DNA from 4 places in the Silvimonas soli genome. Region 1 is predicted to be linked to each of the others. Evidence: predicted binding sites of a transcription regulator. Region 1 holds the regulator's gene; each other region holds the start of a gene.
The links. The regulator sigma-54, encoded in region 1, starts transcription at its own class of promoters, with help from an activator protein. The targets are predictions, from matches to a motif close to CTGGCACGCTTCATGCTT.
Positions count from the first base shown of each region.

Region 2: the regulator sigma-54 is predicted to act here: its motif matches at 5,001-5,018, upstream of N7220_RS16205 (flagellar hook-length control protein FliK).
Region 3: the regulator sigma-54 is predicted to act here: its motif matches at 3,550-3,567, upstream of N7220_RS12665 (TauD/TfdA dioxygenase family protein).
Region 4: the regulator sigma-54 is predicted to act here: its motif matches at 1,830-1,847, upstream of N7220_RS09015 (pilin).

Region 1 is NZ_CP106736.1:1,675,128-1,682,688, reverse strand. It holds gene N7220_RS07720 (flavin prenyltransferase UbiX) at 1-169, opposite strand, end outside; gene N7220_RS07715 (Gx transporter family protein) at 166-711, opposite strand; gene N7220_RS07710 (NusG domain II-containing protein) at 692-1,075, opposite strand; gene rapZ (RNase adapter RapZ) at 1,062-1,922, opposite strand; gene hprK (HPr(Ser) kinase/phosphatase) at 1,925-2,869, opposite strand; gene ptsN (PTS IIA-like nitrogen regulatory protein PtsN) at 2,850-3,323, opposite strand; gene hpf (ribosome hibernation-promoting factor, HPF/YfiA family) at 3,639-3,968, opposite strand; gene N7220_RS07685 (RNA polymerase factor sigma-54) at 4,015-5,424, opposite strand; gene lptB (LPS export ABC transporter ATP-binding protein) at 5,485-6,210, opposite strand; gene lptA (lipopolysaccharide transport periplasmic protein LptA) at 6,255-6,830, opposite strand; gene lptC (LPS export ABC transporter periplasmic protein LptC) at 6,802-7,383, opposite strand; gene N7220_RS07665 (KdsC family phosphatase) at 7,393-7,561, opposite strand, start outside.
Region 2 is NZ_CP106736.1:3,520,949-3,528,509, forward strand. It holds gene htpG (molecular chaperone HtpG) at 1-1,437, shown strand, start outside; gene flhA (flagellar biosynthesis protein FlhA) at 1,652-3,730, opposite strand; gene flhB (flagellar biosynthesis protein FlhB) at 3,764-4,924, opposite strand; gene N7220_RS16205 (flagellar hook-length control protein FliK) at 5,069-6,277, shown strand; gene N7220_RS16210 (flagellar basal body-associated FliL family protein) at 6,669-7,181, shown strand; gene fliM (flagellar motor switch protein FliM) at 7,300-7,561, shown strand, end outside.
Region 3 is NZ_CP106736.1:2,761,212-2,768,772, forward strand. It holds gene N7220_RS12650 (aldo/keto reductase) at 1-978, opposite strand, end outside; gene N7220_RS12655 (SDR family NAD(P)-dependent oxidoreductase) at 1,018-1,776, opposite strand; gene N7220_RS12660 (LLM class flavin-dependent oxidoreductase) at 1,831-3,189, opposite strand; gene N7220_RS12665 (TauD/TfdA dioxygenase family protein) at 3,636-4,568, shown strand; gene N7220_RS12670 (LLM class flavin-dependent oxidoreductase) at 4,664-6,016, shown strand; gene N7220_RS12675 (sigma-54 interaction domain-containing protein) at 6,147-7,262, opposite strand.
Region 4 is NZ_CP106736.1:1,965,193-1,972,753, forward strand. It holds gene N7220_RS09000 (anaerobic ribonucleoside-triphosphate reductase activating protein) at 1-101, shown strand, start outside; gene N7220_RS09005 (NAD(P)H-dependent flavin oxidoreductase) at 246-1,415, shown strand; tRNA gene N7220_RS09010 (tRNA-Thr) at 1,682-1,757, opposite strand; gene N7220_RS09015 (pilin) at 1,902-2,429, shown strand; gene N7220_RS09020 (hypothetical protein) at 2,457-3,176, shown strand; gene N7220_RS09025 (REP-associated tyrosine transposase) at 3,525-4,061, shown strand; gene cysN (sulfate adenylyltransferase subunit CysN) at 4,208-5,647, opposite strand; gene N7220_RS09035 (YciI family protein) at 5,748-6,041, opposite strand; gene cysD (sulfate adenylyltransferase subunit CysD) at 6,117-7,043, opposite strand; gene yedA (drug/metabolite exporter YedA) at 7,410-7,561, opposite strand, start outside.

The DNA of each region.
Region 1 (7,561 bases):
CTGCCGCCCGGCCCGGCCAGGTGTAGCCCAGCTCCTGTTTGGCGACGATCTGTGCCGCTTGCGTGTACAGCACATGCACATGACAACCCGCCGCCAGCAGGCATTCGATCAAACGCATGCCATATGGCAAACCCGAGGCGCCGGTGAGCCCGACGGTAATGGTCTTCATGGTGTAGTTTCCTTGGGCGATGCGTTGAGCAAGCGGGCGCAAATCAGCCCGTTTGCCAGCCCGAAAATCAGTGCTGCGCCAAAAAACACCGGCGCCAGGCGGATCAGCCCATTATTGGGGATCAGCCACAGTCGGGCCAGCCCAAGTTGTCCGGCAATATGGGCGAAAGCGGCAATCAGTGAAAGACTGACCGGGCCGAACCAGCGGCGCGGCAAATACTGGGCTGCAGCCAATGCGGCCAGGCTAACAATGCCGCCACACACGCTCAGCGCAAAGCCTGGTGAGAGAAAGCCACCGAGCACCAACGCCCCGCCAAAGATCCGCAGCAATGAAACCCAGGCGGCATCACGCCAGCCGTAGCGCCACAGCACCACCAGCGTAATGATATTGGCAATGCCGGGTTTTACTCCGGGGATGGGCGAGGGGAAGCCCGCCTCGATCACGCCCAGCAAGATGGCGATTGCGGCATAACGGGCGATGCGCAGGTCGTCTGCGCCCGCGACGACTTTGAGCGGCGCGCTATCAGTAACTGAGGCTGTCATAGGCGCGTGCGCGGCTACCTGTCAGTTCAATGCTGGTGCGATTAGGCAGGCAAATGGCGATCTGGCCGGTTTCGGTCAGCCAGCCAGCCCGCACGCAATACTGGCGTGGGCTGGGGTCGGCGGCGATACGCGCGCGCCCGCTAGCGACCTGAACGGTGGTGTCACCTAACGGGCCGGGCACTTTCATCTGCCGATCAGCCGCCAGATCGAGTTCGGCAAACAATTTGCCAGACTGATAAATGCGCACATGCGTTGCGGTATCGCGCTGCCAGGCATAACTGGCCAAAGCGATGACCAGACTTAACGCCAGCAACATCACCAACCAGTCACCGGGCTGCAACAGACGCCATTCAGGCCGTACCATGTTGCTCACGATGGCGTATCAAGACCTGGCGTTGATTGGCGAAGTGGCGGCCCAGTTGTTCCGCCAGGAAAACGGAACGATGCTGGCCACCGGTACAACCAATCGCGACCGTAACGTAATTGCGGTGGTCGCGATCAAACTCGGGAATCCAGTGCTCCAGAAAGCCAATCAAGTGGGTTAAATAGCGGCCCACGGCTTCCTGGCGTTTGAGGAAATCAATGACCGGTTGGTCTTTGCCGGTGAGTGGGCGCAAGACCGGATCGTAATGCGGGTTGGGCAAGCAGCGTGCGTCAAACACAAAGTCGGCATCTTGCGGCAGGCCATGTTTGAAGCCAAATGACTCAAAAATCAAAGTCAGGCGGGATTGATCCAGCCCGACAAAGTCGCGCACCATTGCCCGCAGCTGGTTTGCAGACAGCACGCTGGTATCTATGCGATGAGCATTGGCGGAGAAATATTCCAGAATCTCACGTTCAAGCGCGATGGCCTCGGTAACGGTGAGATTGCCGCCAGAGAGCGGATGCGCGCGGCGGGTTTCCGAGAAACGTTTCACCAGCGTTTCATCGCTCGCCTCCAGGAACAACAAGCGGGCGTCGACTTTGAGTTCCAGCATCGCCGCCAGGTGATCGGGAAAAGCGGCCAGGTTGTGCGCGCTACGAGAGTCAACGGCAATGGCAACCTTGGGGTAGCCATCTTCATCCAGCAGCGCGACGGTTTGCGGCAAAATGGGCGAGGGCAGGTTGTCGATGCAGAAATAACCGAGGTCTTCCAGAATGCGCAACGCTACACTCTTGCCCGCGCCCGAGACCCCTGAAAGCAGGATGACCTGTTGCCGTTTTTGCGTCATCGTTATTCGCCCAGCTCCATAAAGCGCTGGTGCCGTTCAATAAACTCGCGGGTGGAGTCGATGCCGCGCAATTGCAGAATATAGTTACGTACCGCGGCCTCAACCAGTACCGCCAAGTTGCGACCCGCCGCCACCGGAATCACCAGTTTGCGGATTTGCACGCCGAGGATTTCCTGCGTGGCCGCCTGCATTTGCAGCCGATCAATTGGCGCCAGCGTTTCGCCGCCCGCTTTGGCCAGATGCACGATCAGCTTGAGCGTCTTTTTGGGGCGCACGGCAGTTTCGCCGAAAATGGTGCGGATATTGAGCACGCCGATCCCCCGTACTTCCAGAAAATCGCGCAGCATCGGCGGACAGCGACCTTCCAGTGTTTCCGGGTTGGTGCGATAAACCTCAACTACATCGTCGGCCACCAGACCGTGGCCGCGTGAGATCAGCTCCAGTGCCAGTTCGCTCTTACCCATCGACGACTCGCCAGTCAGCAATACGCCCACTTCCAGCACGTCCAGAAACACGCCATGCAAGTGGGTGGAAACCGCGAGTGCCTTGGCCAGGTAATAGCGCAGCACGTCCATCAAATATGGCGATTGTTCGGTGGAGGTCAGCAGCGGTACGTGGTGACGTTCGGCACCTTCACGCAAGGTGTCGGGCACGGGCTGGCCATTGGCAACCACCATCAGTGCCATTTCATTGGCAAACAGGCGTTCGACCGAATCTTTCTGGGCCTCGGGGCTAAGACCGGCAAAATAATTGACTTCGGCAATCCCCAAAACCTGCACGCGGTTGGGGTGAATGAAGTTCAGGTGACCAACCAGTGCCAGACGCGGCTTTTGTTCGGCGGCATCATTGGTGAGCAGATTGTTGGCACCGGATTGACCTGCTACCCAAGTGAGCCTGAGCTTTTCCGCATTATCGATGAACAGCTGTCTAACGGTAATCTGCGGCATACGGTTCCCAGGTGGAAATCAGTTTCCAGGCCGCGTCCACGTCGCTGGCCGTTGCAAGTTGTTCGCGCACGGTTTTATCAGAAAAGAGCTGGGCCAGCTCGGACAATATCTGCAAATGCAGGTCGGTGGCAGCAGCGGGAACCAGCAACACAAAGACCAGGCTCACGGGCTTGCCATCCGGCGCATCAAAAGGCACCGGGCTTTTTAGCCGGATAAACGCGCCGCTGGCTTCTTTCAGACCTTTGATGCGGCCGTGTGGAATTGCCACACCTTGGCCCAAGCCGGTTGAGCCGAGTTTTTCGCGGGCAAACAGGCTATCGAAAATAACGCTGCGCGCAATGGCGTGACTATTCTCGAACAGTATCCCCACCTGTTCGAAAACACGTTTCTTGCTGCCCACGTCCAAATCTAGAAACACATTATTGGCGGGCAGAATTCTGGATATCAGACTCATCGTGTTGCCGACTCACTGACCAAAGCGGCGGGCGTATCCTGCGCGCCCCACCTGTGACGAATTCCGATGGCTGCTTTTGCTCTATTCACCGGTCTGGATAGTGCTCACTGGAACTGCGAACCACACCGCATTTACGGTGCTATTTGATAAGTATTGCGCAATTTATTAGCCAGGACAGTGCAATCTTGCCCCATTAACGTGCCATTGCACTGCACAACCAATACTATTGTACCGCCCAGAATGCATAAACAAAAACGGGAACCAGTATTATTGGCTCCCGTTTGTTGTATCAAAGGACTGGTTAATGCCGGAAAGTCATTCCTCTTCGACGGTTTGCTGATGTTTGATCGCTTCGCCGCGATGATCCATCAAGCATTCTTTGTGTTTCACAATCTGCCGATCAAGTTTGTCGACCAGTAAATCAATGGCCGCATACATATCCTTGTCTGATGCCTCAACGTGGATGTCTTTTCCGCGAACCCGCACTGTGACATCGGCTTTCTGCTGCAATTTTTCTACAGACAGAATCGTGCTGACGTCTACAACCTGGTCGAAGTGTCGCGTTATCCGGTCGAGCTTGCTGGTAACGTATTCCCGTAAGGCCGGGGTCACTTCAACGTGATGTCCGCTGATGTTGAGGTTCATGGCATTCTCCTTCTGGTAAGCCATTAAGACACTGCACCGATAAGGGCTACAGGTTTTTGCGCAGATTGACGGGTGGAACGTTCATGCCCTCCCTGTACTTGGCAACGGTTCGCCGCGCAACCACGATCCCTTGCCCGGATAAAGCTTCGGCAATGGCGCTATCTGAGAGCGGCCGGGTTTTGTCTTCGTTCTGGATCATCTGTTTGATGAGCGCTTTGATGGCGGTGGCCGAACATTCGCCACCGGCTTCGGTGTCAACGTGACTGCCGAAGAAGTATTTGAACTCCAGCAAGCCACGTGGGCTGGTCATGTATTTCTGGGTAGTAACGCGGGACACGGTGGATTCATGCAGATCCAGTTCCATGGCGATATCGCGCAGGACGAGCGGGCGCATGGCGACTTCACCATGTTCGAAAAACGCACGCTGGCGTTCAACGATGGCCTGAGCGACCCGCAGAATGGTTTCAAAGCGTTGTTGCACGCTTTTCACCAGCCATTTGGCTTCTTGCAACTCGCGCGCCAGCACACCGCCTTCGCTACGTTGCAGGATATCTGCATAGACTTGATTGATGCGCAACCGCGGCATCGCGGCTGGATTGAGTCTCACCTGCCATTGCCCCTTGATCTTTTGCACCAGTACGTCAGGTACAACGTAACGTGGTGTCAATGCCGCCCATTGTGCTGCCGGGCGCGGATTCAGACTGGTGATCACACTTTGCGCGGCTTTCAGTGCCGCGTCGTCACATTTCAGTAACCTTTTGAGCTTAGTGTAGTCACGCCCGGCCAATAAATCGAGATGTTGTCCGACGATCTGTCGTGCCAGCTCGCAAGCGGGAGAAGGTGCAACCAGGCGCAACTGCAGGCCCAAAGCCTCCGCAGTATTGCGGGCACCCACCCCAACGGGATCAAACTGCTTGAGTCTGGCCAGTGCTACGGCCAGGTCATCAATTTCAAGCTCCAGATGTGTGACGATCTCCGGCGGGATTTGTTCCAGTAATTCTTCGAGGGACATTGGTAAAAATCCCTCATCGTCCACTGCGTCGATCATGAAAGCCAGGGCAGCATGGTCGCGCTCGGGCAAACGCAGCACCCCCGCTTGATCCAGCAGATGCTCGCGCAGCGTCAGCTCTTTGGCGACCTGGGTGGCCGGATCGAAGTCGTCATCATCGTCACCGTTGCGCGCATTGCCGGTGCCGCTACCCCAGTTCATGTCGTCGCCGCTGCCATCGTAGGCCGGTTCTTGCGGGGTGCTGTCGCTCTCGCCGGAAACAGGTTCGGGACTGTCGGAAGGGTTACTGCCGCCACCATCTTGTTCCAGCAGCGGATTTTCCAGCAGGTAACGCTCGATTTCCGTCTGAAAATCGAGTGTGGACAGCTGCAACAGCTTGATTGACTGCTGCAGCTGCGGGGTGAGGTTCAGTTGCTGCGAAAGACGCAGTTGAAGGGATTGCTTCATGCTGCGTTTATATCCAGACAAAGAGGGTGGCGGTTGATCGGCGCTTTAGGCATGGCGCGGTTACATGCGGAAATGTTCGCCCAGGTAAACCTTGCGCACTTGTTCGTTGGCAATGATTTCGGCTGGATGCCCGGATGCCATCACGGAGCCTTCAGAGATAATGTACGCCCGATCACAAATCCCCAGCGTTTCGCGCACGTTATGGTCGGTAATCAGCACGCCGATACCACGGTCGCGCAGATAAGCAATGATGCGCTGGATGTCCATCACCGCAATCGGATCGACTCCGGCAAAGGGTTCGTCCAGCAAAATAAAGCGCGGATCAGCAGCCAGTGCGCGGGCGATTTCGGCACGTCGCCGCTCGCCGCCAGACAAACTCATGGCGCCGCTGTCACGCAGATGGGCAATGTGCAATTCATGCAGCAATTCGTCCAGTCTTTCGGCGCGGCGGGTGGCGTTTTTCTCGCGCAGTTCCAGCACAGCCAGAATGTTCTGGGCGACCGTCATCTTGCGAAAAATCGAAGCTTCCTGCGGCAGATAACCCAAGCCCAGTTCTGAGCGCTGGTGCATCGGCAGGCGACTGATGTCCTGGCCATTCAGGGTGATTTCGCCACCATCGGCAGCGACCATCCCGACAATCATATAAAAGCTGGTGGTTTTGCCCGCGCCGTTAGGGCCAAGCAAACCGACGACCTCTCCCGCATCCACTCGAATGGCTACGTCACGTACCACGGTGCGTTTGCCGTAGCGTTTCATCAAACCGGAAGCGTTCAGGGATGCAGTCATGGGTTGAGTGGCCGGGCCGTTGTTATCGAGTGATCGGGAGGGCTTCATTGGGCCCCGCTTGCGGTGACTGCACTGGCCTTGGTTGCCGCCGGTTTGGTGGTGGCAGCGGCACTGGCGTCTTTTTTCTTCGGAACGATCGTCACATTGACGCGACCGGCGCCGGACTTGGTGCTGTTGGCGGTGTACTGGTCGTTGTTCAGGTTGTAAGTGATGATGTCCCCAAACACTTCGTTCTGGTTCTTGCGCACCCAGGCACTGTTGGTCAGCACCAGCATGCCGGTTTTCTGGTTGTAATCGTAATGCAGTGACTCAGCATCAACCCATTCACCATCATCTGCCTGCTGGCGAAATTTCACTGGTTTGCCATCGCCTTGCGAATATTGCATGCCATCCGCGTCTTGATGGATCACCAGCTTGTCCGAGCGCAGCGTCATGGTGCCTTGCGTGACAACCACGTTGCCGGTGTACACACCGGTATTGGCTTTCTGGTCGTAAGTGGCCGAATCAGCTTCAATTTTCATCGGCTTTTCACGATCAGCCGTTGAGGCCAGGGCGGCAGTTGCCCCCAGCGCCAGGCTGATTGTCAGGACGCTATTTACTGCTGCGTTGCGCAGGGACATAAGTGGTGCTCACTCTGGATTTAACTAAAAGGGTCTGGCCAGCAAGGTCGGCTTGAAAGCCAACACCCTTGGCGTGGTAGGCACCCATGTCGGCATCGACCGGGGCTTCCGACCAGGCGTCACCGGGTTTGGGTTGATACCAGATTTCCCGACCGTGAATGACCATTTGCGCGTGCTGTGCATCTGGCTGGCGCGTCATCGTGGTGGGTTCGGGCATCCACAATTTTTCGCCTTTGTTGATCGATTGCGCGCGCGTGGTAACGAGGTCGACCCGCGGTTTGCCCGGTGCAGTAGACACAAGGTGCGGATTGTCGAACCAGGCGCTGTCGTTTTCTTCGTAATGGCTGACTTTGTCGGCGTCCAGTCGCTCGAACGGCCGACCCAGTTCGTCAAAGCGCACGGTATGGGTGTTGTTGGCTATCAAATTCGGCTCATCCACCAGCCGTTGGTTGTCCAGTGCCGGCAAGGTTGCGGCAGAGTTCAGTCCCCACACCAGCAGCGCCAGGAACACAATCAACACCAACGGCAAGAGTCGCGAAGACAAAGAATTCACTGGCCGTCCTTAGCGCAAATAGTACGCGAGGATACCATCCAGCGTTTCTTGTGCACGCATGATGGATTCACAGGCTTCACGCACTGCGCCGTGACCGCCGTGTTTGCTGGTGATGTAGTGAGCGTTGTCGCGCACGATTTCCGGCGCGTCTGGCACGGCAATGGCAAACGCCACTCGG
Region 2 (7,561 bases), 1.8 Mb from region 1:
CGTTGGGAATCGGGCGGTGAAGGCGACTTCACGCTGGAAGATGTCTCCAAAGCCAGCCGCGGCACCGAGATCGTGCTGCATCTGAAAGAAGGTGAAGACGAGTTCCTGGATGACTGGCGCCTGCGTGGCATCGTGCGCAAGTATTCGGACCACATCAGTCTGCCGATCCTGATGGCCAAGCAACCGGGCTACGACAAAGACGGCAATATCGAACCGGCTGAAGGCGAAGAAGCCGTCAACCAGGCCAACGCGCTGTGGGTGCGTAACAAGTCCGATATCACCGAAGAGCAGTACAAAGAGTTCTACAAACACGTTTCGCACGATTATGAAGAGCCGCTGGCCTGGAGCCATGCGCGCATCGAAGGCCGTCAGGAATACACCGAGCTGTTGTATATCCCTAAACATGCGCCGTTTGATCTGTACGAACGCGACCGTCGCCACGGTGTGAAGCTGTACGTGAAGCGCGTGTTCATCATGGAAGACGCCGAAAAATTGATGCCGCAATACCTGCGCTTTGTGCGCGGGGTGATCGATTCATCCGATCTGCCACTCAATGTCTCGCGTGAAATCCTGCAAGCCAGCCGCGAAGTGGAAACGATCAAGTCCGGTTGTGTGAAGAAAGTGCTGGGCGTGCTGGAAGACCTCGCCGAAAACAAGCCGGAAGACTTCACCACGTTCTGGACTGAGTTTGGCAAGGTGCTGAAAGAAGGCGTCGGCGAAGACTTCGCCAACAAAGAGCGCATCGCCAAGCTGCTGCGTTTTGCGTCTACCCAAGCCGACACGCCCGAGCAGACCGTCACGCTGGCCGATTACATTGGCCGCATGAAGGAAGGCCAGGACAAGATTTATTACATCACCGCCGATACCTTCGCTGGCGCGCAACACAGCCCGCATCTGGAAATCTTCCGCAAGAAGGGTATCGAGGTCTTGCTGTTGTCCGACCGCGTGGATGAATGGCTGACCTCTAGCCTGACTGAGTTCGAAGGCAAGAAACTGCAATCGGTGGCCAAGGGTGAACTGGATCTGACCGCATTTGAAGATGAAGCCGAGAAGCAACAGCAAGAAGCTGCGGCCGAAGAACTCAAAGACGTGATCGAGAAGGTGAAAACCACGCTGGGCGACAAGGTGAAAGACGTGCGCGTAACGCATCGCCTGACCGATAGCCCGGCTTGCCTGGTGGTCGACAACTTTGACATGAGCGCCAACCTGGAGCGTCTACTGAAGTCGGCAGGGCAGGATGTGAAATCCACCCGCCCGATTCTGGAAGTGAACCCGGAACACGCGTTGGTGAAAAAGCTCAAGGCGCAACTGGACGGCGGCAGCTTTGATGACTGGACCCACCTGCTGTACGACCAGGCCGTGCTGGCTGAAGGCGCGCAGCTGGAAGATCCGGCTGGCTTTGTGAAACGTTTGAATGGCTTGATGGCGGCGCTGTAATGCGCAGTTCTGTTTGGCTATGAAAAAAGGCGCCTGATTGGGCGCCTTTTTTTATGCAATTTCAGCATGGGTAGATTCGTCACGTATCTTTCGTCGCCCGGATGGCAAGCGAAGCGTGAATCCGGGGACTACATCGGCCAACACAGCCTTGATGATTTATATCGCCTCCCCGGATTCTCGCTGTGCTTCATCCGGGCTACGGGGCTGAAACGGTCTAACCGGCGCCCAAAACCCCGACAATCCGGATCGACTTGGTGTCCGGAATTTCGTTATGGGCAATCACCCGCAAATTGGGGATCGAGCGCCGCAAAAAACGACTTAACATCGGGCGCAGATTACCTGGAGTGATGAGCACCGGGTTGAAACCCTGCGCTTCCAGTTCTTCGGTCACTGTGGATGCCTGTTTCAACAAGCGTTCGGCCAGACCCGGTTCCAGCCCGCCTTGCGATTTGCCGGTGGCTGCACTGACCAGAATGTTCTCTAGTTGCGGCTCCAGCGTAATCACCGGCAATTCGTTTTCGCCGGGGAATAACTGGTGAATGATGGCGCGGCCCAGCGCAACCCGCACGGCGGCGGTCAGGTCGTCGATATCCTGGGTGCGGCCGATGTGCTCGCCCAAAGTTTCCAGAATGGTCCGCAGGTCACGCACGTGCATGCCTTCGTCCAGCAGGTTCTGCAGCACTTTTTGCACGGTGCCAACCGGCACCAGCTTGGGTACCAGGTCTTCCACCAGCTTGGGCGCTTCTTTGGCGAAATGGTCGAGCAACTGCTGTACTTCCTCGCGACCCAGCAATTCGGCGGCGTGGCTTTGCAGAATATTGGAGATATGCGTGCCTACCACGGTGGACGCATCCACCACGGTATAACCCATAGCCTGAGCGGTATCGCGCAGCGTGTTTTCGATCCACACAGCGGGCAGGCCAAAGGTCGGGTCTTTGGTAGCAGTGCCAGCCAATTGACCACTGGCGCTACCGGGATTAATGGCTAGCCATTGGCCCACAAACGCTTCGCCCGCGCCGACATCCACGCCCTTGAGCTGAATGCGATATTGATTGGGCTTGAGTTCCAGATTGTCGCGGATATGCACGGCCGGGACGAGAAAGCCCAAGTCCTGCGCGATCTTTTTGCGGATGCCACGGATGCGCCGTAGCAACTCGCCGTCCTGATTGCGGTCAACCAGCGGAATCAGTCGGTAACCCACTTCCAGCCCGATTGGATCAACCGGTTGCACGTCGGCCCAGCTGACTTCCTGCAACGGTTGCTCTGCCGCCGCCGCAGGTGCAGCCGCGGCTGCCGCAGTCTGGGCCGCTGCCGCCGTGGTGGCCACTTCTTTTTTGGTCTTGTTTTCAACGGTCCAGGCAATCGAGGCCAGCAAGGTGGCCAGGGTCAGGAACGCCAGATGGGGCATGCCGGGGATAATCCCCATCAGACCCATCACCCCAGCGGTGAGATACATGACCTGCGGGCGGGCAAACAACTGTCCGAGTAGTTGCTGAGACAGGTCGGCGTCGGTGCCCACGCGGGACACCACGATACCGGCGGCAACCGAGATGATCAGCGACGGAATTTGCGCAACCAGGCCATCACCAATGGTCAACAGCGTGTAGGTGCGGCCAGCGTCGGCAAAGGCCATGTCATGCTGCACCATGCCGACGATCAAGCCGCCCACAATGTTGATCACCATGATCAAGATACCGGCGACCGCATCGCCGCGCACGAACTTGGAGGCACCGTCCATGGAGCCGAAAAAGTCGGCTTCTTCGGCGATGGTCCTGCGGCGTTTGCGAGCGTCTTCTTCGCCAATCAAACCGGCGTTCAAGTCGGCGTCAATCGCCATTTGTTTACCGGGCATCGCATCCAGCGTGAAGCGGGCGCTCACTTCGGCGATCCGGCCTGCACCTTTGGTAATCACCACAAAGTTGATGATGGTGAGAATGACGAAGGCGACGATACCCACGGTGAGGTTGTCACCGATCAGCACGTGGCCGAAGGCTTCAATCACTTTACCGGCGGCATCGGCGCCGTTGTGGCCTTCAGTCAGGACCAGTTTGGTGGAGGCCACGTTCAGCGCCAGGCGCAACAGCGTGGTAAACAGCAAAACGGTAGGGAAGGCGGAGAATTCGAGTGGTTCGCGGGTGTACAAACCGACCATCAACACCACGATGGACATCGAAATATTAAAAGTGAAAAAGAAATCCAGTGCCAGCGGCGGCAGGGGCAAGATCATCATGCCCAGGATCATCAAGACCAGGATGGGGACGGCCAGCACGGCCACATTGATTTTACGCCACATGGCTAGACGTGGCTTTTGCAGAGAACTTCATGGTCAGGAAGTGATTCCGTTTTCAGCTTGGCTTGAGTGTTCCGGGTCCAGTTCGGCTGGCACCGGCAAATCCGTATTCAGTGTTGGAGCCTGGCCGCCGTGGCTTTGCCAGTTTTTCAATTGATAGATATATGCGAGTAACTCGGCAGCCGCAGTATACAGTGCCGCCGGAATCTCCTGACCAAGTTCAGTGTGGTGATACAACGCACGCGCAAACGGTGGCGTACGTACCACAGTGACCTTGTTTTCCTGCGCAATATCGATAATGCGCTCTGCCAGCAGATAAGCCCCTTTGGCGATGACCTGCGGTGCCCGCATGCGCTCGTTGTATTGCAATGCCACGGCATAGTGGGTCGGGTTGGTGACCACCACATCGGCTTTGGGAATCTTGGACATCATGCGCTTGCGCGCGGCTTCGCGCTGCATCTGGCGGATGCGCCCCTTCACTTGCGGATCGCCTTCAGATTCTTTGTTCTCTTGCTTGACCTCTTCTTTGGTCATGCGCAGGTTTTTGTAGTAATCCCACAACTGCCAGGGCACATCGATGCCGGCAATCAAGCCCATGCTGCCAATCACCAGCGTGAGCGTATAGCGGGTCATCTGCCACAGATAACCGTAGCTTTCGGTGCTCGGCATGACGGCCAGTTGCAGCAATTGATCGCGCTCACGCCACAATACCAGGCAAGCCACGCCACCAATCAGGCCGGATTTGAGAATGGCTTTGCTCATGTCAACCAGCGCGCGCAAAGACACCAGGCGGCCCAGCCCTTTGGCCGGATTCAATCGGCCGAAATTGGGGGCCAGGGTTTCGGTGGTAAACAGCCAGCCGCCCAAAACCAGCGGGCTGACCAGCCCGGCGATGGCGCAGGCGATAGCGACCGGCAATACCGCGAACAGGGCGATGTGAAACACATTGGTCAGAAACGGGAACAGCAGCGTGGGGTCGGACGCCATGGTGCGGTTGAAGGTAAACGCCTGCATGAAAATGCCTGTGATCGCCTGAGCCAGCGATGGGCCGAGCGAAATCATCGAGAGCAAGCCGGTCATCATCACCGCAAACGAACCCAGTTCTTGCGAGCGCGGCACCTGCCCTCGCTTTTTCGCTTCCTCCAGCCGTTTGGCCGAGGCGGGTTCTGTTTTCTCTAGATCTGAATCTTCTGCCATCTGGCGATGATATCCCTGTCACTTTGCCGTTGTGGCGTGCCCCGAAGTTTAGCAGCAAGCGCGGGCGCGGCGGGGCCTGGCATTGGTTTTGCTTTTATAGAACCAACTCGTATTTCAATCTGTACCCAGATTCAGGATTACCCAATGGCTGCCGCGTCCTCTGTCAATTCGTTTCAAGCGTTTTCCGCCAGCTCTGCCGGGGCGACGCAACAAGCTGGCCACAGCAATGGCGTAGACTTTGGCGCAACGCTGGCCGATGCGCAGCAGACTGCCAAAAAGGCAACACCAGCGCCGGCGCCATCACCGTCTCCAACGCCGGCACCATCCCCCAGCCCGGCCCAGACCCAAGCCAAACAAGACGCCGCACAAAACGCTGACGCCAGTACTGATAGTGCGGCCAAAGCCAGCAAGGCCGCTGCACGCGAGGCCGCCGCGCAAGACAAAGACAACACAGCGACTGATGGCGATACCTCGTCGTGGCTGGCGATGTTGCAAGCCATGCTGATGCAGCCCGCCACCAACGTTACACCTACCGATCCAACCGCCGCGGCTGCAACGTCTGGTACTAGCTCGACGGACGCCCTGGCCTCGCTGAACGCCATGCTGACAGCGCACCAGGGCAGCGTTAGCGACGACGCACTAACGGCGAGCGATGCCAAAGCGCTGTTGCAGGATATGAAAGCGGGAGACGGCAAAGCGGCGAATTCCATGGCGGATATTGCCGCAACCGACGGCAATTTCTTGCCGCTTTTGCAAAATGCCGCCGCTAATAGCGCCGCGACCACCAGCGATACGGACGACACCGCGCTGGCGCAATTGACGGCCGCGACTCAGCAACACCCCATCGCGGCCAATCAGGATCAAACTGCCAAACCGACCACCGCAGTTCACCAGATCGCCGTGCCGGTGACTGACAACAAGTGGGGCGACGCCGTGGCGCAACGGGTGTCGATGATGATTGGCAAGCAAGAACAACAACTGGATATGCAACTGAATCCGCCGCATCTGGGCCCGATGGAAGTGCGTTTGTCCATGGCGCAAGACCAGGCGAGCGTGATCTTCACTTCGCAGCACGCTGGTGTGCGTGAGGCGCTGGCAGCGGCAACACCACGGTTGTCGGCATTGCTGGCCGATCAGGGCATTACCCTGACCAATGTGCAGGTGGCGTCAGACTCGCTTAACCAGCAAGCACAACAGCAACAAATGCAACGCCAGTTTGATGGCAGCAACGGCCAGAATCAGGGGCGCAGTCAGTGGGGGGGAGTCGTCGACGCCAGTCAGGCGGCACTGACACCGGTAACCGGCACAATCCGCGTACCTGTCGCGCGTTCCGGTTTGAATCTATATATCTAGTTAGCGGATAAATCCGGCTAGCTCGCTTGCTTGCTCGTTTTATTACTTCAGACCCGCCTTCACGGCGGGAGTAGCCGCTTGTTTTCCGTCTGGTTTATGGGTATAACCCGGCCAGGTCTTGCAAATGCGATGTGGGTTGGTCTGGCACCGTTGAAGCCGGGTCAAAGCGGCTTTATGTCACTTTTACTGCGCTGCAATAATTTAAAAAGACCTGGAACGATACACGCATGAAAACCGGCTGGCATCAGTAAGCCAGGCACGTGATAATGCAAAAACGAGAGGCGGGATTGGTGTGCCGTGCGCGCCAGGCCTGCAGATACAGTGCTGATCGCTGCAGGCGCGTTTGAATCCGCCGGGCGCAGGCAAGCAACGTAAACGTACGGAATAAACTATGGCTGAAGCCAAGGCGCCCAAAGGCAAATCCAAGCTGTTGTTATTTATTATCCTCGGCGTCGTCCTGGTGTTGGTCATCGCTGGCGGCGCTGCCGCTTTCCTGCTGATGCATAACAGCTCGGACAGCGCAGATGATGGTAGTGATTCGTCCTCCCATCAAAGCAAGGCCAAAGCCGAGAAGAAAAAGACTGATCATCCCCCGATTTTCGAAAAGCTGTCGCAGTTCACGGTTAACCTGAACTCGCCTGACGGGCAAACCATGCTGCAAACCGACATTGTGGTTGAAGTTGCGGATGCGGCATCAGAAGAAGACCTGAAAAACTTGCTGCCCAAAGTGCAGAACGAAGTGAACAAGCTCTTGCGCAGCAAAACGCCAGAAGACATGAAGGCACCAAACAGTACCGATAAGCTGGGTAATGAGATTCGCCAGGCCATTAATAAAGTTCTGGGCGTTCATGCCGATGATCAGGGTGTGTTGTCCGTTAATTTCACGACTTTCATCGTGCAATAACGGCGCGATAGCGCATAACGGTATTGGGCAATAAAAAGTAATAGTCAGTGCAATAACGAGCAATAACAGTTGGTAATTGCAGTAAACCGCAGGTTTTACGGGTAAACAGATCGTATCAATGGCAGACGATATTCTTTCCCAGGAAGAGGTCGACGCGCTTTTGCGTGGGGTGACCGGAGAGGAAGACGTCGTTGAGGAAAACCTCGACGCGGGTGCCGTGCGCGCCTATGACATTGGTCGGCAAGAGCGCATTGTGCGTGGGCGCATGCCTACGCTGGAAATCATCAACGAGCGCTTTGCCCGCAATTTGCGCATTGCCTTGTTTAATTTCATGCGCCGCAATGCTGAAATCAGCGTTGGCCCGGTGCGGGTGCAGAAAT
Region 3 (7,561 bases), 1.1 Mb from region 1:
ACGGCGATATTCGGCGCTGATGTCATCGAATCGCTGTTTGACGTGCGGGTTCAGCTGGAGTGAGACCGCCGCCAGGGTGGCATCCAGTTGCTCCGGGCGGCTGGCCCCAATCAGCGGGGCCGTGATGGCCGGATTGGCCAGAACCCAGGCCAGCGCCGCCGTGGCGAGCGGTATACCAGCCTCATCCGCGACCGCCTGTAATTGGCCCACGGTATTGAACTCCCGCTCATGCCAGTAGCGGTCTTGATAACGCTCAGCGGCGTTGCCCAAGGTAAAGCGTGACCCTTGCGTGGGCTCGCCAGACCGATGCTTGCCGGTCAGCAGACCACCCGCCAGCGGGTTATACGGGATCACGGCCAGCCCTTCTTCTTGCGCCAGGGGTAGCAGCTCACGCTCGATTTCGCGAAACAGCAAGTTATAGCGCGGCTGCACCGATACAAAGCGCTGCAGGCGCTGGGCTTCTTGCTTGCCCAGTGCGCGAGCCAGCCGGTATGCCAGGAAATTGGATACCCCGACATACCGGACCTTGCCGCTGCGTACCAGATCATCCAGTGCCCGGATGGTTTCATCCAGCGGTGTGTCCGGGTCGTCAGAGTGCAACTGGTACAGATCGATATAGTCCGTGCCCAGCCGTTTGAGAGAAGCCTCCACCGCACTCAGCAAATGCTTGCGCGAGGCACCCTGATCCCACGCATTCGGCCCCACTTTTCCGACTGCTTTGGTCGCAAGCACAAAATCGTGGCGCCGATGCTTAAGCCAGTTACCGACAATTTCTTCTGTTCGGCCCACTGTTTCCAGGCTGCCGCCCAGAGGGTAAACGTCGGCGGTGTCGAACAGGTTGATTCCCGCTGCCGCAGCGCGATCCAGAATGCGAAAAGAGGTTTCGGCATCGGTTTGCAGACCAAATGTCATGGTGCCCAGCGCCAGGCGCGAGACCGTGAGGCCGGTATTGCCAAAGCGGGTTGTGGGAATGGACATGGGGTTCTCCAGATACGTCAGGTGAAAACTTCGCCAGCTTCAATAATGGATGGTGCCTGGACTGCCGCCACCAACCGCAATGGCATCACCATTGATGGCTACACTGCGCGGCGAGGCCAGAAACGCCACGATGTCTGCCACTTCGCCCGCGTCGACAATGCGGCCAATGGTGTTGCCAGATGTCGCGCGCGCCGCAGCCGCACTGTCAGTGCGCTCGGTGCGGGTTAAACCAGGATGCACTGCCACTACATTGATGCCTTGCGGGCCCAGTTCATCTGCCAGGTTTTTGGTCACCGCCGCTACGCCCACGTTGCGCAAGGTTGCCACTGGCCGCCCGGTGCGGTGAATCGCCAAACCACCAATATTGATAATACGCCCCCAGCCATTGGCCAACAGGTGCGGCGCCACTGCCCGCGCGGTCCGCAGATAGCCGATCACCTTGATGTCGATATCCAGCAAGGCTTCGGCATCGATCACTTCAGCGATACCCGTGGCGGTTGAAATACCGCCCGGCAGCGCAGCGGCGTTGACCAGAATATCCACTCCGCCCAGCGCTTCAACCGCGTGGGCAATCAGCGCGTTCACCGAATCGGTGCTGCCGGTATCCGTCACCACCGGCACAATCGTGCGCCCCGTCAGCGCCGCCAGCTCTTTGGCAGTGGCTTGCAAGGCCTCCTGACCACGCGCGGCGATCACCACATCAGCGCCTTCCAGCGCCAGTTGCCGGGCGATAGCCTTGCCTATGCCGCGACTCCCGCCGGTGACAATCGCGCGTTTTCCTTGAAGTTGCAGGTCCATCAGATGCTCCAGAAGTTTGCGGCCAAACGCCTGTCTGGCCGCGCAGACAAGTGATCAGGCACGCAGGCGTTCTTCGCCTGATTGCGCGTAGCGGCTGAGCGGACGTGGCAAGCCCAGATTTTCACGCAAGGTTTTGCCGGTGTATTCAGTGCGGAACAAGCCACGCTTTTGCAGTTCCGGAATGACCAGATCAACAAACTCGTTGAGTGACTGTGGCAGTACCGGCGGCATGATATTGAAACCGTCGGCGGCCTCGTTTTCGAACCATGCCTGGATTTCATCGGCGATGCTGGCTGGGGTTCCTACCACTACGCGATGCCCGCGTGCCCCGGCCAGGCTTTCGTATAACTGCCGCAGGGTCAGGTTGTCACGGCGCGCCAGTTCGGATACCAGCGCAAGGCGGCTGGTATTGCCGTTGGTTTGCGTGGCAAAAGCGGGTAACGGGCCGTCCAGGTCGTACTGGCTGAGGTCTACATCCGGAAAGAACCGTTGCACTATCGATATCCCGACCGCAGGGTGAATCAGCTCCTGCAACTCGCGGTAGCGGGCTTCGGCTTCTTCCTGGGTGCGCCCGATCACCGGCGACAAACCCGGCATGATCTTCAGCTCGTCCGGGTTGCGGCCATATTTGGCCAGACGTCCTTTAACGTCGCGATAAAACGTCTGGGCTTCTTCCAGGGTTTGCCAGGCAGTAAAGATGACTTCGGCGGTACGCGCCGCCAGTTCACGCCCGGCTTCGGACGCGCCGGCCTGCACAATCACCGGATAACCCTGTGGTGGTCGCGAGATATTGAGCGGACCGGTGACGGAAAAATGCTTGCCCTGGTGATCGAGCGTATGCAGTTTGTCCGCGTCAAAATAAACGCCGCTGGTTTTGTCGCGCAGGAAAGCGTCGTCGTCAAAGCTGTCCCACAGGCCTTTGACCACATCGAGGAATTCCTCGGCGCGCTCGTAACGCAGCGCATGTGCCAGGTGTTCGGCCTTGCCAAAGTTACCGGCGGCGGCTTCATTGCCGGTGGTAACCACGTTCCACGCCGCACGTCCTTTGGATAAATGATCCAGCGAGGCAAATTTTCGGGCCAGCAAATATGGCTCGTTGTAGGTGGTGGAGTCGGTGGCGACAAAGCCGATGTGGCTGGTGGTTGCCGACAGCGCCGCAAACAAAGTTACCGGCTCGAAATGGGCGATACGGCCATAGCGGCCGCGCGCTTCGTTGTCACCGCGTTCATAAATGCCCGGACTGTCGGCCAGAAACACCAGATCAAACTTGCCGCGCTCGGCGGTCTGCGCCACTTCCTGGTAGTGGTCGATGTTGGTTCCGGAGTCCGCTTGCGAACCCGGATGCCGCCACGCGGCGATGTGATGACCAGTGGCCTGGATAAAAGCACCAAGGTGCAGTTTGCGTTCACTCATTGACTCATGCTCCACAGGACGGTGCTGGCCAGACGGATGGGCCCGTTGCCAGATTGAGGACTGTTAGTGCGGTGACGGTGAGGCCAGCCGGTTATGGTTTTTTGGGATCGGGGCTGGTGTTCAAGTCATCGCTTCTGAGCAGAAGTCATGCCAGCGTAGCAGGCACTGGGTAATCCGGGCACCAGAGGCAGTGGCTGGGCGCATTGCCAGCAATCTGGCGCGCAGGCTGTGCGAAATCAGCCAGTCAAACCGGCCACCTAAAGAGTTGCCACTGTTTGAAATCGCGCAATTTGCTGCGTCAACTGTGCGGCCAGATACATCCCGACACGGCAATACCTTGGCTGGGTGCGGGTTGGCGTGCTGGCACGGTTTCTGCAGAGACACGTCATGAGTAAAAATTCTAAAGCTCTTTCGTTTTATCCAAGTAGTGCATAAGGACACCACACATGACCGCTGTTTCTACCCTGACCACACCTCTGGCGCAGGCTTTTCACAAACTGGCTAAGCTGGACCGCCCGGCAATCCAGACCCCGGCCGACGTCAGCATTAGCGCAACGGGTGGGCCGCTGGGCGCAGTCGTAACCGGGCTGGATGCGAATCGCCCGCTCTCGTCCGATCTGGTCTTGCGTCTAAAGCAGGCGCTGGATAACCATCACATTCTGATTTTCAAACAGCAGCAGTTGAACGACGATCACTTCCTGGCCTTCAGCACCTACTTCGGATCGGTGTTCCGGCCGCCGGAAGATATCCCGGTGCTGGCTTCCGGTACTGGCGGCACCCCGCCCGATGTGGTGCCGGTCTCCAATCAGGATGGCGGCTACACCGGCAGTGGCGAACTGACCCCGCATATTGACCACCAGTGGACGCCGCTGCCGTCGGCAGGCTCGCTCCTGTATGCACTGGAAGTCCCGCAAAGCGGTGGCAGAACCAGTTGGTATAACATCGCCCGGGCATACGCCGATCTGGACGAAGCCACCCGCAACGAAATTGACCAGCTGCAACTCATTACCTACAACCCGTTTACTCATCCCCGTGACCTGCCGCGCCGCTTGTATCGCACGCCGGATCTGACTCCGACCAGCCATGGCTTTCCGCATCCGCTGGTACGTACTCATCCATCCAGCGGCAAGAAGGTGCTGTTTCTGAGCACCCATACCGAGGTCGAGCTGCCTGGTATTGACCCGCAGCACGGACAGGCGCTGATCGCCCGGCTGCGCCAGCATCTGCAGAACCCCAAATACCGCTACGAGCATGACTGGGAAGTGGGCGACATCGTGTATTGGGATAACCAGGCCACCTTGCATTCGCGCACGGCGTTTTCGCCTGAAGAACGTCGCGTGCTCAAGCGCGTGAGCCTGGCGGGCAGCCGTCCGTTTTAAGCAAAGAACTGCATGCCTCACATGCTTCTGATCTGCTTCCGATCTGCATTGGGCTGCCCGTTAAAGCGGGCCGCTAAAACCATGGAAAAATTCCAATGAGCCAACGACAACTGAAACTGAATGCCTTCCTGATGACCGCAGGCCATCACGTAGCCGCATGGCGCCACCCTGATTCCCGCGCCGATGGCGGCATCCGGTTTGATCATTTCAAACAGATCGCCCAGGCGGCCGAGCGGGCCAAATTCGACGCCGTATTCTTTGCCGACAGCGCAGCGGTCTGGAACGGTGGTCCTCAGCAAGAAGCACAAAGCCGCGGCGCGCAGTCCGATCACTTTGAACCAGTGACGCTGTTATCCGCGCTGGCCGCCGTGACCGAACACATCGGGCTGATTGCCACTGTCACCACGACCTATAACGAGCCCTATCATCTGGCGCGCAAATTTGCCTCGCTCGATCACCTGAGTAATGGCCGCGCTGGCTGGAATCTGGTGACTTCTGCCAATGCAGCCGAAGCGTTCAACTTTGGTCTGGATGCACACGTAGCCCACGCGGATCGCTATGCCCGTGCCGAGGAATTTATCGACGTGGCCACCGGCTTGTGGGATAGCTGGGAAGACGACGCGTTCATTCGTGACAAAGCTTCCGGCGTGTTTTTTGATCCGGAACGACTGCATGTGCTGGATCATCAGGGCAAGCATTTCCGCGTGCGCGGGCCGTTAAATGTTGCTCGTCCGGTGCAGGGATACCCGGTGATCGTGCAGGCGGGTTCCAGCGAGCCCGGCAAGGAGCTGGCGGCGCGTACCGCCGAGGTCATCTTTACTGCGCAACTCACGCTGGAAAACGCCCAGGCGTTTTATCGAGATGTGAAAGGCCGCCTTGCCAAATATGGCCGCAGCCCGGACGAGCTGAAAATCCTGCCGGGGATTTTTCCGGTGGTGGGCCGGACCCGCGAAGAAGCCCAGGCCAAATACAAGGCACTGCAGGAGTTGATCCATCCTTCGGTGGGCCTGGCTTTGTTGTCCGGCATGCTGGGAGGGTTTGACCTGACTGGTTACGCGCTGGACGGCCCGTTGCCAGAACTGCCGGAAAGCAACGGCGGCAAGAGTCGGCAGTCGTTGCTGATTGACCTGGCGCGGCGCGAAAACCTGACCATTCGCGAGCTTTATCTGCGTATTTCAGGCGCACGCGGCCACCTGACGCTGGTAGGCACCGGAGAAGAGATCGCCGATCAATTGCAACTGTGGTTCGAGAACGAGGCGGCCGACGGTTTCAATGTCATGCCTCCGACCTTGCCGGGTGGTCTGGACGACTTCATCGAGCTGGTACTACCGGAACTGCGTCGGCGCGGTTTGTTCCGGACCGAGTACGAAGGCAGAACCTTGCGCGAGAGCCTGGGTCTGGCGCGGCCTGTGAATCGCTATACAACCCCAGCGGCCATTGCGGCTTGATTGACCGATGAAATAACACCGGGCGGCACAGTTCGCGCGGCCCGGTGTTATTGAGCAGATTGGTATTAGTGGAAAAGCGAAATGGTGATGCCGAAGTACCGTCAGCTTGATCAGATGGAGCTAGACCCAGTTAGATGGCTCTGGCGAGATTGGCAATGGACCAGGTCTGCTCGCTGTACAGCGCCGGCGCAGGCGCGGCGGGCTGCAACAAGCCATGCCGTTTCATCAGCGTACGCAAAGCATGCCGCGAAATCCCCAGTGATTCGGCAGTGCGGACCTGATTGAACTGGTGGCGCGACAACGCGGTGCGCACAATCAGCAGCTCCATCCGGGTAAACAAATCGGGCGTGGCGGCGTTCAACATTTTTTCTAGCGCCAAACCAATCTCGGCATCCGGATCGGCTGAGTGCGTTGGCGTTGGCTCACCGGAGGGTGTCGCGAGGTCTTGCTCCAGCAACAGGTGTTCCTGGCGAATTTCACCGCCGTGCGCCAGCAGCAAGGCGGCGTGGATAACGTTTTCCAGTTCGCGGATATTGCCGGGCCAGCCATGTTGCAGCAGCAGCGTTTTCAGTTCCGCACTCAACCGGGGAACCGCTTGCCCCAGCCGGGCGCAATAGTGGTTCAGGAAGTAATCGGCCAGCGGCAGAATGTCTCCCACGCGCGAGCGCAAGGGCAGCACCGGCAGCGTAATGATATTGATGCGGTACAACAGATCACGCCGGAAGCGCCCGGCCAGAACGGCGGCTTGCAGATCAACGTTGGTGGCGGCGACGATCCGCACGTCGATGGGAATCGGTTTGCGCGCGCCAACCCGCACCACTTCTTTTTCTTGCAGCACGCGTAGCAGTCGCGTTTGCAAAATCAATGGCAACTCGCCAATTTCATCCAGAAACAAGGTGCCACCCTGCGCCGCTTCAAAGTAGCCTTCGCGCTGGCGCAGCGCTCCAGTAAATGATCCGGCTTCATGCCCAAAAAACTCGCTTTCGGCCAGCGCTTCGCTGATCGCACCGCAATTGACCGCCACAAACGGGCCTTTGCGCGCGCTGGTTTCATGCAGCCGCCGCGCCAGAATTTCCTTACCGGTGCCGGTTTCGCCCACGATCAGCACCGGTGCTTCGCTGGGGCCAACGCGCGCCAGCATATCGAACAAGGCGTGGGATGCAGGATCAGAAAACACCACGGCTTTGGCCCGCTGGGCGGGGACGTCAGGTGTATGCAGCGTGAGAATCGGAACGTTGGCAGACATATTGGCTCCTCGCAAACAGGGGCAAAACGCATGTTCAAAGCAAAGCGGCTGAATAGCGTTTGAAATCAGCCCTTGATGCGGCGAAGGCGGTGGTGCGCCAGCCGAGCCAACTCACTGTAGCGTAACTTTTTAATAACTTAAATGAATTTAATATTCATTTGTTATTACTATTTTATCTTTTTTTTGAATGGTTTGAAGCGTATGACCAGCCATCCGCGGCAATTCGGGACTGTTTAGGTCAGAGAGAAGAGGGCAGGTATCGGCCGGCAATCAAACCAGCGGGGCTGGCGTGCCCGATC
Region 4 (7,561 bases), 290 kb from region 1:
GCCAATTGCTGCAACAACCGGCACCAGCCGATTATCCAAGCCCCGTCACTTTGCAGCAGCTAAGTAAACTGGTGCCCGGAACTCGTATAAGGGCGCATTAATCACCGCCCATCTCGTGATTTTTATACACGGCATCATCAGCGCAGCAACGCCTTGATCTAGATCAAAATCACTCGACGACCAAACCCGCAGACTCCCACCCCTCAACAAAGAAAACGCCATTGTGGCGGGAGATCGCATTCATGCTGCACCACACTTTCAAACCGCTGCTCATCAAGGGTAAAGCGCTGCTACCAATCGTGCAGGGCGGGATGGGGGTTGGTATCTCGGCCCACAAACTGGCCGGTGCCGTTGCCAAAGAAGGCGCGCTAGGCACCATCGCTTCTGTTGATCTGCGTCATCATCACCCAGACCTGCTGGAGCAAAGCAAAGCAACAAAAGTTCAAGCCGAACTGGATGCCTTGAACTTTGAGGCGTTAGCTCGTGAAGTAAAGCTGGCCAAGGCCACTGCACAAGGTAACGGTTTGATTGCCGTGAACGTGATGAAAGCGGTTGCTTCCAATACCGACTACGTGCGCGCCGCCTGCGAAGCCGGCACCGACGCCATCGTCATGGGCGCGGGCCTGCCGCTGGATTTGCCGGAAGTCACCGCAGACCACCCGAACGTGGCGCTGGTGCCGATCCTCTCGGACAGCCGCGGCATCAACGTGGTTCTGAAAAAATGGCTCAAAAAGAACCGTTTGCCCGATGCCATTGTGATCGAACACCCGGCCCACGCCGGTGGCCATCTGGGTGCCACCAAGATCGAAGAAATTCATAACGAGAAATTTGATTTCGACCGTGTCCTCACCGAAACCCATCAAATCTTCAAAGACCTGGGTCTGGAAAGCGCACGCATCCCGTTGATCGTCGCCGGTGGCATCAACAGCCACGAAAAAGTACTGCATTATCTGAACAGCGGCGCCAGTGGCGTGCAGTTGGGCACCGCCTTTGCCGTTACAGAAGAAGGCGATGCTCATGCCAATTTCAAAGAAGTGCTGGCCAACGCTCGCGATGAAGACATCGTCGAGTTCATGAGTGTGGCCGGTCTGCCCGCCCGTGCCGTGCTCACACCATGGCTGAAGAACTACATCAATCGCGAAGTGCGTCTGCAATCCAACGCCAAGGCTGATCCGGCCCGTTGCACTCAAGGCATGAACTGTTTGTCGGTCTGCGGCCTGCGCGATGGCTTGGCTAAAGTCGGCCAGTTCTGCATCGACCTGAAACTAGCCGCAGCCATGCGCGGTGAGGTGAACCGGGGCTTGTTCTTCCGCGGCGCCGACAGCCTGCCCTTCGGCAGCGCCATCCGACCGGTGCGTGAGCTGATCGACTACCTACTCACCGGCCAACGCCCGCAAAATCTGGCGGCAATCTGATCGCTCTTTGGCGGGATTCCCAGAGCTATATAAGAGAAATCTGACGAATTAGAGAAATTGAAGGTGACGAAAAACGTCACTTTGATGAGAAAGGCCGGATTGTGCAAACAACCGGCCTTTTGTTTTGCCATAAAATTCCCACCACTCGTCGCCGCCTGGCGCAAACGCCCTGGCACGCAGCCGTAACAAATCCCGTCGCAAATCCACCCATTCCTGCAGGCCCAAAACAAAAAGGGCCAGGCTGAAAGCCTGACCCCTGCTGCATCTGGTGCCGTTGAAGTGAATCGAACACTCGACCTACTGATTACGAATCAGTTGCTCTACCAACTGAGCTACAACGGCAAGAGCCGGCATTATAAGCAACTTTGCAAGGGATACCAACCCGGGCACAATGCGCCGGCGGCATACAGGACACTGGCATGGCTTTTGCTCAATAGCTACTGCGCGGGTACGCCGCACACCAACAAATATTTTTGGAGATTGAACATGCAACGTATGCAAAAGGGTTTTACCCTTATCGAACTGATGATCGTGGTTGCGATTATCGGTATCCTGGCTGCTGTGGCGATTCCGGCTTACCAAAACTACATCATCCGCGCAAAAGTGACTGAAGGTCTGGGTCTGGGTGATGCAGCTAAGACTGTTGTTGCTGATAATGCCGCTAACGCAGCTGCTCAGTTTGACCTCGGGTATCAACCAGTGGGTGCCACTGCAAACGTGACTTCTGTTGCTATTGATGGTACTGGTGCTGGCGGAATCACCATTACCTATACCCCAAGCGCTGGTGGTGTACCTGGTAAGAATACAATTACCCTGACCCCATATTTCAAAGCTGGTGGCACCTCCGCTGCAGCTGGGACCGTATTGACAGCTCTGTCGATTGCAAACGGTGCGATTGTCGTTCCGACCGATGCTATCCAGTGGGATTGCTCCGCAGAGAATCACACAGCCGTAGCTCCAGGCGCAGTTGCAGGTACTCTGCCAGCCAAGTACGCTCCTGCCGCTTGCCGCTAATATGGCGTAGCCCTGTAGCCCTGTAGGGTGCGCATTTATGCGCACCATTACACCCAAACACCCGCTGTATTCCGGCGGGTGTTTTGTTTTATTGGTTTGATGAACGAACCGTCCACTGAACGCGTTCGCACGCGTGGCGTGCAAACCCTACGGGTGCGCATGCATGCGCACCACCACACCCAAACACCCGCTGCATTCCGGCGGGTGTTTTGTTTTGTGGATTTGATTAACGAACCGTCTGCTGAACGCGTTCGCACGCACGGCATGCAAACCCTACGGGTGCGCATGCATGCGCACCACCACACCCAAACACCCGCTGTATTCCGGCGGGTGTTTTATTTTGTGGATTTGGTTAACGAACCGTCCGTTGAACGCGTTCGCATGCACGGCATGCAAACCCTACGGGTGCGCATTCATGCGCAACATTTCGTCCAAACACCCACTGCACTCCGGTGGGCGTTTTGTTTTGTTTTGATTAACGAACTGTCCATTGGACGCGTTCGCATGCTCGGCATGCAAACCCTACGGGTGCGAATCCATGCGCACCCATTACACCCAAACACCCGCTGCATTCCGGTGGATGTTTTGTGTTGTGGATTTGATTTACGAACTGTCCGTTGGACGCGTTCGCATGCATGGCATGCAAACCGTACGGGTGCGCATTTATGCGCACCATTACACCCAACCACCCGCTGCATTCCGGCGGGTGTTTTGTTTTATGGATTTGATGAACGAACCGTCTGCTGAACGCGTTCGCACGCACGGCGTGCAAACCCTACGGGTGCGCATGAATTCGCACCATTACACCCAAACATCCACTGTATTCCGGTGGGTGTTTTGTTTTATGGGTTTGATGAACGAACCGTCCACTGAACGCGTTCGCACGCGTGGCGTGCAAACCCTACGGGTGCGCATGCATGCGCACCACCACACCCAAACACCCGCTGCATTCCGGCGGGTGTTTTGTTTTGTGGATTTGATTAACGAACCGTCCGCTGAACGCGTTCGCATTTATCCCGATTCATCGGGACGCATGGCGTGCAAACCCTACGCGCAATCAACCTTTGGGGAACGGCGAATTGCTAACCTGCGAATATGTCTCGCTATCGCCGTTCGCACACGCCTTCCGCGTCCTGGTTCTTTACGGTGGTTACTTTTCGTCGCCGGAAAATACTGACTGACGAAACGCTTCGCGACGCATTACGGGCCGCAATCCAAAAGGTACGAACAACCCGCCCGTTTGTTATTGATGCCTGGGTTTTGCTGCCAGACCATATGCATTGCATCTGGACATTGCCGGATGGCGATCATGATTACTCCGGGCGCTGGAGCCTAATCAAGAGCATGGCGTCACGTAAGTTGCCGGAATATCACCAACCGGGCTGGATGAGCCAATCCAAAACCAGTCGGCGCGAATCGACCATTTGGCAAAGGCGGTTTTGGGAACATCAATTGCTTGATCAGGCGGATTTTAATCGGCATATGGATTACATCCATCTCAATCCATTGAAACACGGCTTGGTCAGGAGCGTAGCCGATTGGCCTTGGTCGAGCTTCCACAGATATGTGGAGGCCGGAGTTTACCCATTGAATTGGACTCGCGACCATCCGTTGATTGATACCATGGAATGATTGCAAACACGACGTAGGGTTTGCACACGTCGTGTGCGAACGCGTTCAGTGGCAATCGAATACACAACACCGCAAAACATCCATGCATTGCAACGAGTGTTTTGTTTTTGTGACATTGCACGCGTTCGCACGCGGGCGTGCAAACCCTACGAAATATCTTTCGCACCCCATCCCGGAAAATACTTGCGCACCAGCGCGTTCATTTCCAGCTCAAACGCACGCAGCCGTTCCAGTTCGCTCATCGCGGCAATGTCGTCAACGGCAGAAGCAGCGTCTGTGGCAACCGCACCAGTCACCATCCCCGCCCCCGCAGTCGCATTGCTCAAGCGATCGATCACAATAAAGCCGCCAGTCCCACGGCACAGCGCGTAGCTGTCAAACACCACCGGCGCATTGGTTTCTACGGTAACCAGGGCAATCTCGTTTAGCGCGAGCTTTTCGGCAGAGATGTGCGCCAGGGTGTTCACGTCAATGCGATGCTTGATGCTGCGCACGCGGCCGAACACGCTTTTGCCGCCGAGTTTGAACTGGTATTCCTTGCCGGCTTGCAGCGGGGATTCGCTCATCCAGACGATATGGGCGTCGAAGGCCTGGCTGATGGCGGGCTGGATGTCTTGCGCGCGGACCAGCAGGTCGCCACGGCTGACGTCGATTTCGTCTTCCAGCGTGAGCGTCACGGCCTGGCCGGCGAAGGCACTGGGCAGGTCGCCGTCATAAGTGACAATCGCTTTGACTTTGCTGGATTTGCCGGAAGGCAACGCCACCACTTCGTCGCCCGGGCAGACGTGGCCGGCGGCGATGGTGCCGCAGAAACCACGGAAATCCAGATTCGGGCGGTTAACGTATTGCACCGGCAGGCGGAAGGCATTCAGTTTGGCGTGGCGGGAGACTTCGACCGATTCGAGCAGGTTCATCAGCGTGCCGCCGTCGTACCACGGGGTGCGTTCGCTCGGGGTTACAACGTTGTCGCCGCGCAGCGCTGAGATCGGGGCGAAGCGGATGTCGTCGATGTCCAGTTGATCGGCGAATTGCAGGTATTCGGCACGGATTTCGTTGAAGCGCGCTTCAGAGAAATCCACCAGATCCATCTTGTTCACGGCCACCAGCACATGTTTGATGCCCAGCAGCGACACGATAAAGCTGTGACGACGAGTCTGCGTTTGCACGCCGTAACGGGCATCGATCAGGATAATGGCGAGGTCGCAAGTGGACGCGCCAGTGGCCATATTACGGGTGTATTGCTCGTGGCCCGGGCAGTCGGCAATGATGAACTTGCGCTTGTCGGTGCTGAAGTAGCGATATGCCACATCAATGGTAATGCCTTGCTCGCGCTCGGCTTGCAGGCCATCGACCAGCAGCGCCAGATCGAGTTCTTCGTCGGTGGTGTTGTACTTTTTGCTGTCTTTGGCGATGGCGGCCAGTTGGTCTTCAAAGATCAGCTTGGAGTCATGCAACAAGCGGCCGATCAGCGTGGATTTGCCATCATCCACGTTGCCGCAAGTGATAAAACGCAGCAGGTCTTTGTTCTCATGCTGTTTCAGGTAGCCGAGGATGTCGCTGGCGATCAGGTCAGATTGGTGAGACATGGTAGTTCCAGTAGGGTTTGCATGCTTGGTGGGCATTGCCCACGAACGCGTCATTACGATAGGTCGACCGGTGCGCACAAATGCACACCCTACAATTCAATTATGCAATCAACGCAGCCAGTGACGCGGCGCTCAGGTTGGGATTGAACTCAACCACCTGATAACGCGCGGCATCGGCCACAGCAAATGGGTCTTGCGCCAGGATACTTTCCAGCGCGTTGCGCGATTGGGCTTGCGCCAGGATCACCCCGCCAATACGTGGCGAGCGCGGGCCAGACAACAAGAACACGCCCGCATCGTAGTGCGTTTGCAGAAACGCCCGGTGCGCGGGCACCAGGGCATCGATTTCTGTCAGTGGGCGGATGTAATCAACCAGCACAACGAACTTGGGCATTGGGTTTTCCAGTGGTCATCCGGGCTACGCGGGCAGGTGGATCAACGCAAAGTAGCCAATCCACCCTACGCAGGCTCAGAAATAACCTTCCATTTTTTTCTTTTCCATCGAACCAGACGAATCGTGGTCGATCACCCGGCCCTGGCGTTCGCTGGTTTTGGTCAGCAGCATTTCCTGGATGATCTCGGCCAGTGATTGTGCGTGTGATTCCACCGCGCCGGTCAGCGGATAACAGCCGAGCGTTCTGAAACGCACCCACTTGGTTTCGATACTGGCTTTCTGTTCCGGCGTCAGGTACTGCAAGATGCGATCGTCGTCGATCATCACCAGCGTGCCGTTCAGATCCACCACCGGGCGCTCGGCCGCAAAGTACAGCGGCACAATCTCGATATTTTCCAGAAAGATGTATTGCCAGATATCCAGTTCAGTCCAGTTGGACAGCGGGAACACGCGAATCGACTCACCTTTGTCGATGCGCGAGTTATAGATATTCCACAGCTCCGGGCGTTGGTTCTTTGGGTCCCAACGATGGTTCTTGTCGCGGAACGAGTACACGCGCTCTTTGGCGCGAGACTTTTCTTCGTCGCGGCGAGCGCCGCCAAAGGCGGCATCAAAACCGTATTTATCCAGCGCCTGCTTGAGGCCCTGGGTTTTCATCACGTCCGTGTGTTTGGCACTGCCTGCCGTGAACGGGTTGATGCCGGCTTTGACGCCTTCTTCGTTCACGTAAGTGATCAGGTTCCAGCCTTCTTCACGCTGTTTTTCACGTAGCTTGTACATTTCCTGGAATTTCCAGGTGGTGTCCACGTGCATCAGCGGGAACGGCGGCTTGCCAGGAAAAAACGCCTTTTTTGCCAGGTGCAGCATGACGGCGGAGTCTTTACCGATGGAATAGAGCATCACCGGGTTTTCAAATTCGGCTGCCACTTCGCGGATGATATGGATCGACTCGGCTTCCAGTTGCTTGAGGTGAGTCAGCCTCGCTTCGCTAATGCCTGTCATTGCTGCTTGCTTTACCTGAGAGTGGATACGCGTTTGGACTTTGTTTATCGCTTTGGGCGGGCGTGTTTACGCCAGGCGAACGCGGAAACGTTCGAATGTACCGGATCGCCAGGTATCAAGAAAGATTCAATCGTTATAACGATATGGAAACGGCGCTGCAGGGCGCGCTGGATATGGCGATGGGGGGTAATTCACGTAGCCTGGATGCAACTACCGCTCTGGGAAGACGCGCCCGCAACGCCACCGGATACCTCATATGACGGATGTAGGGTGTGCGTTTACGCGCACCGTGAACAGCATCGCCTTTTGGTGTCGGTGCTCGCTCTAAACACCATTGAACGCCTTCGCAAGCTGCGCTTGCAAACCCTACTTGCGCGCATGTCCGATCACGATCAGCGCCACGCCCGCCAATATCACCGCCATGCCGCCCAGCAACGGCAGGCTGATCGACTCCCCGGCAAACGTCGCACCCAACAACACCGCAACGACCGGGTTCACGTAGGCGTAACTGGTCGCCA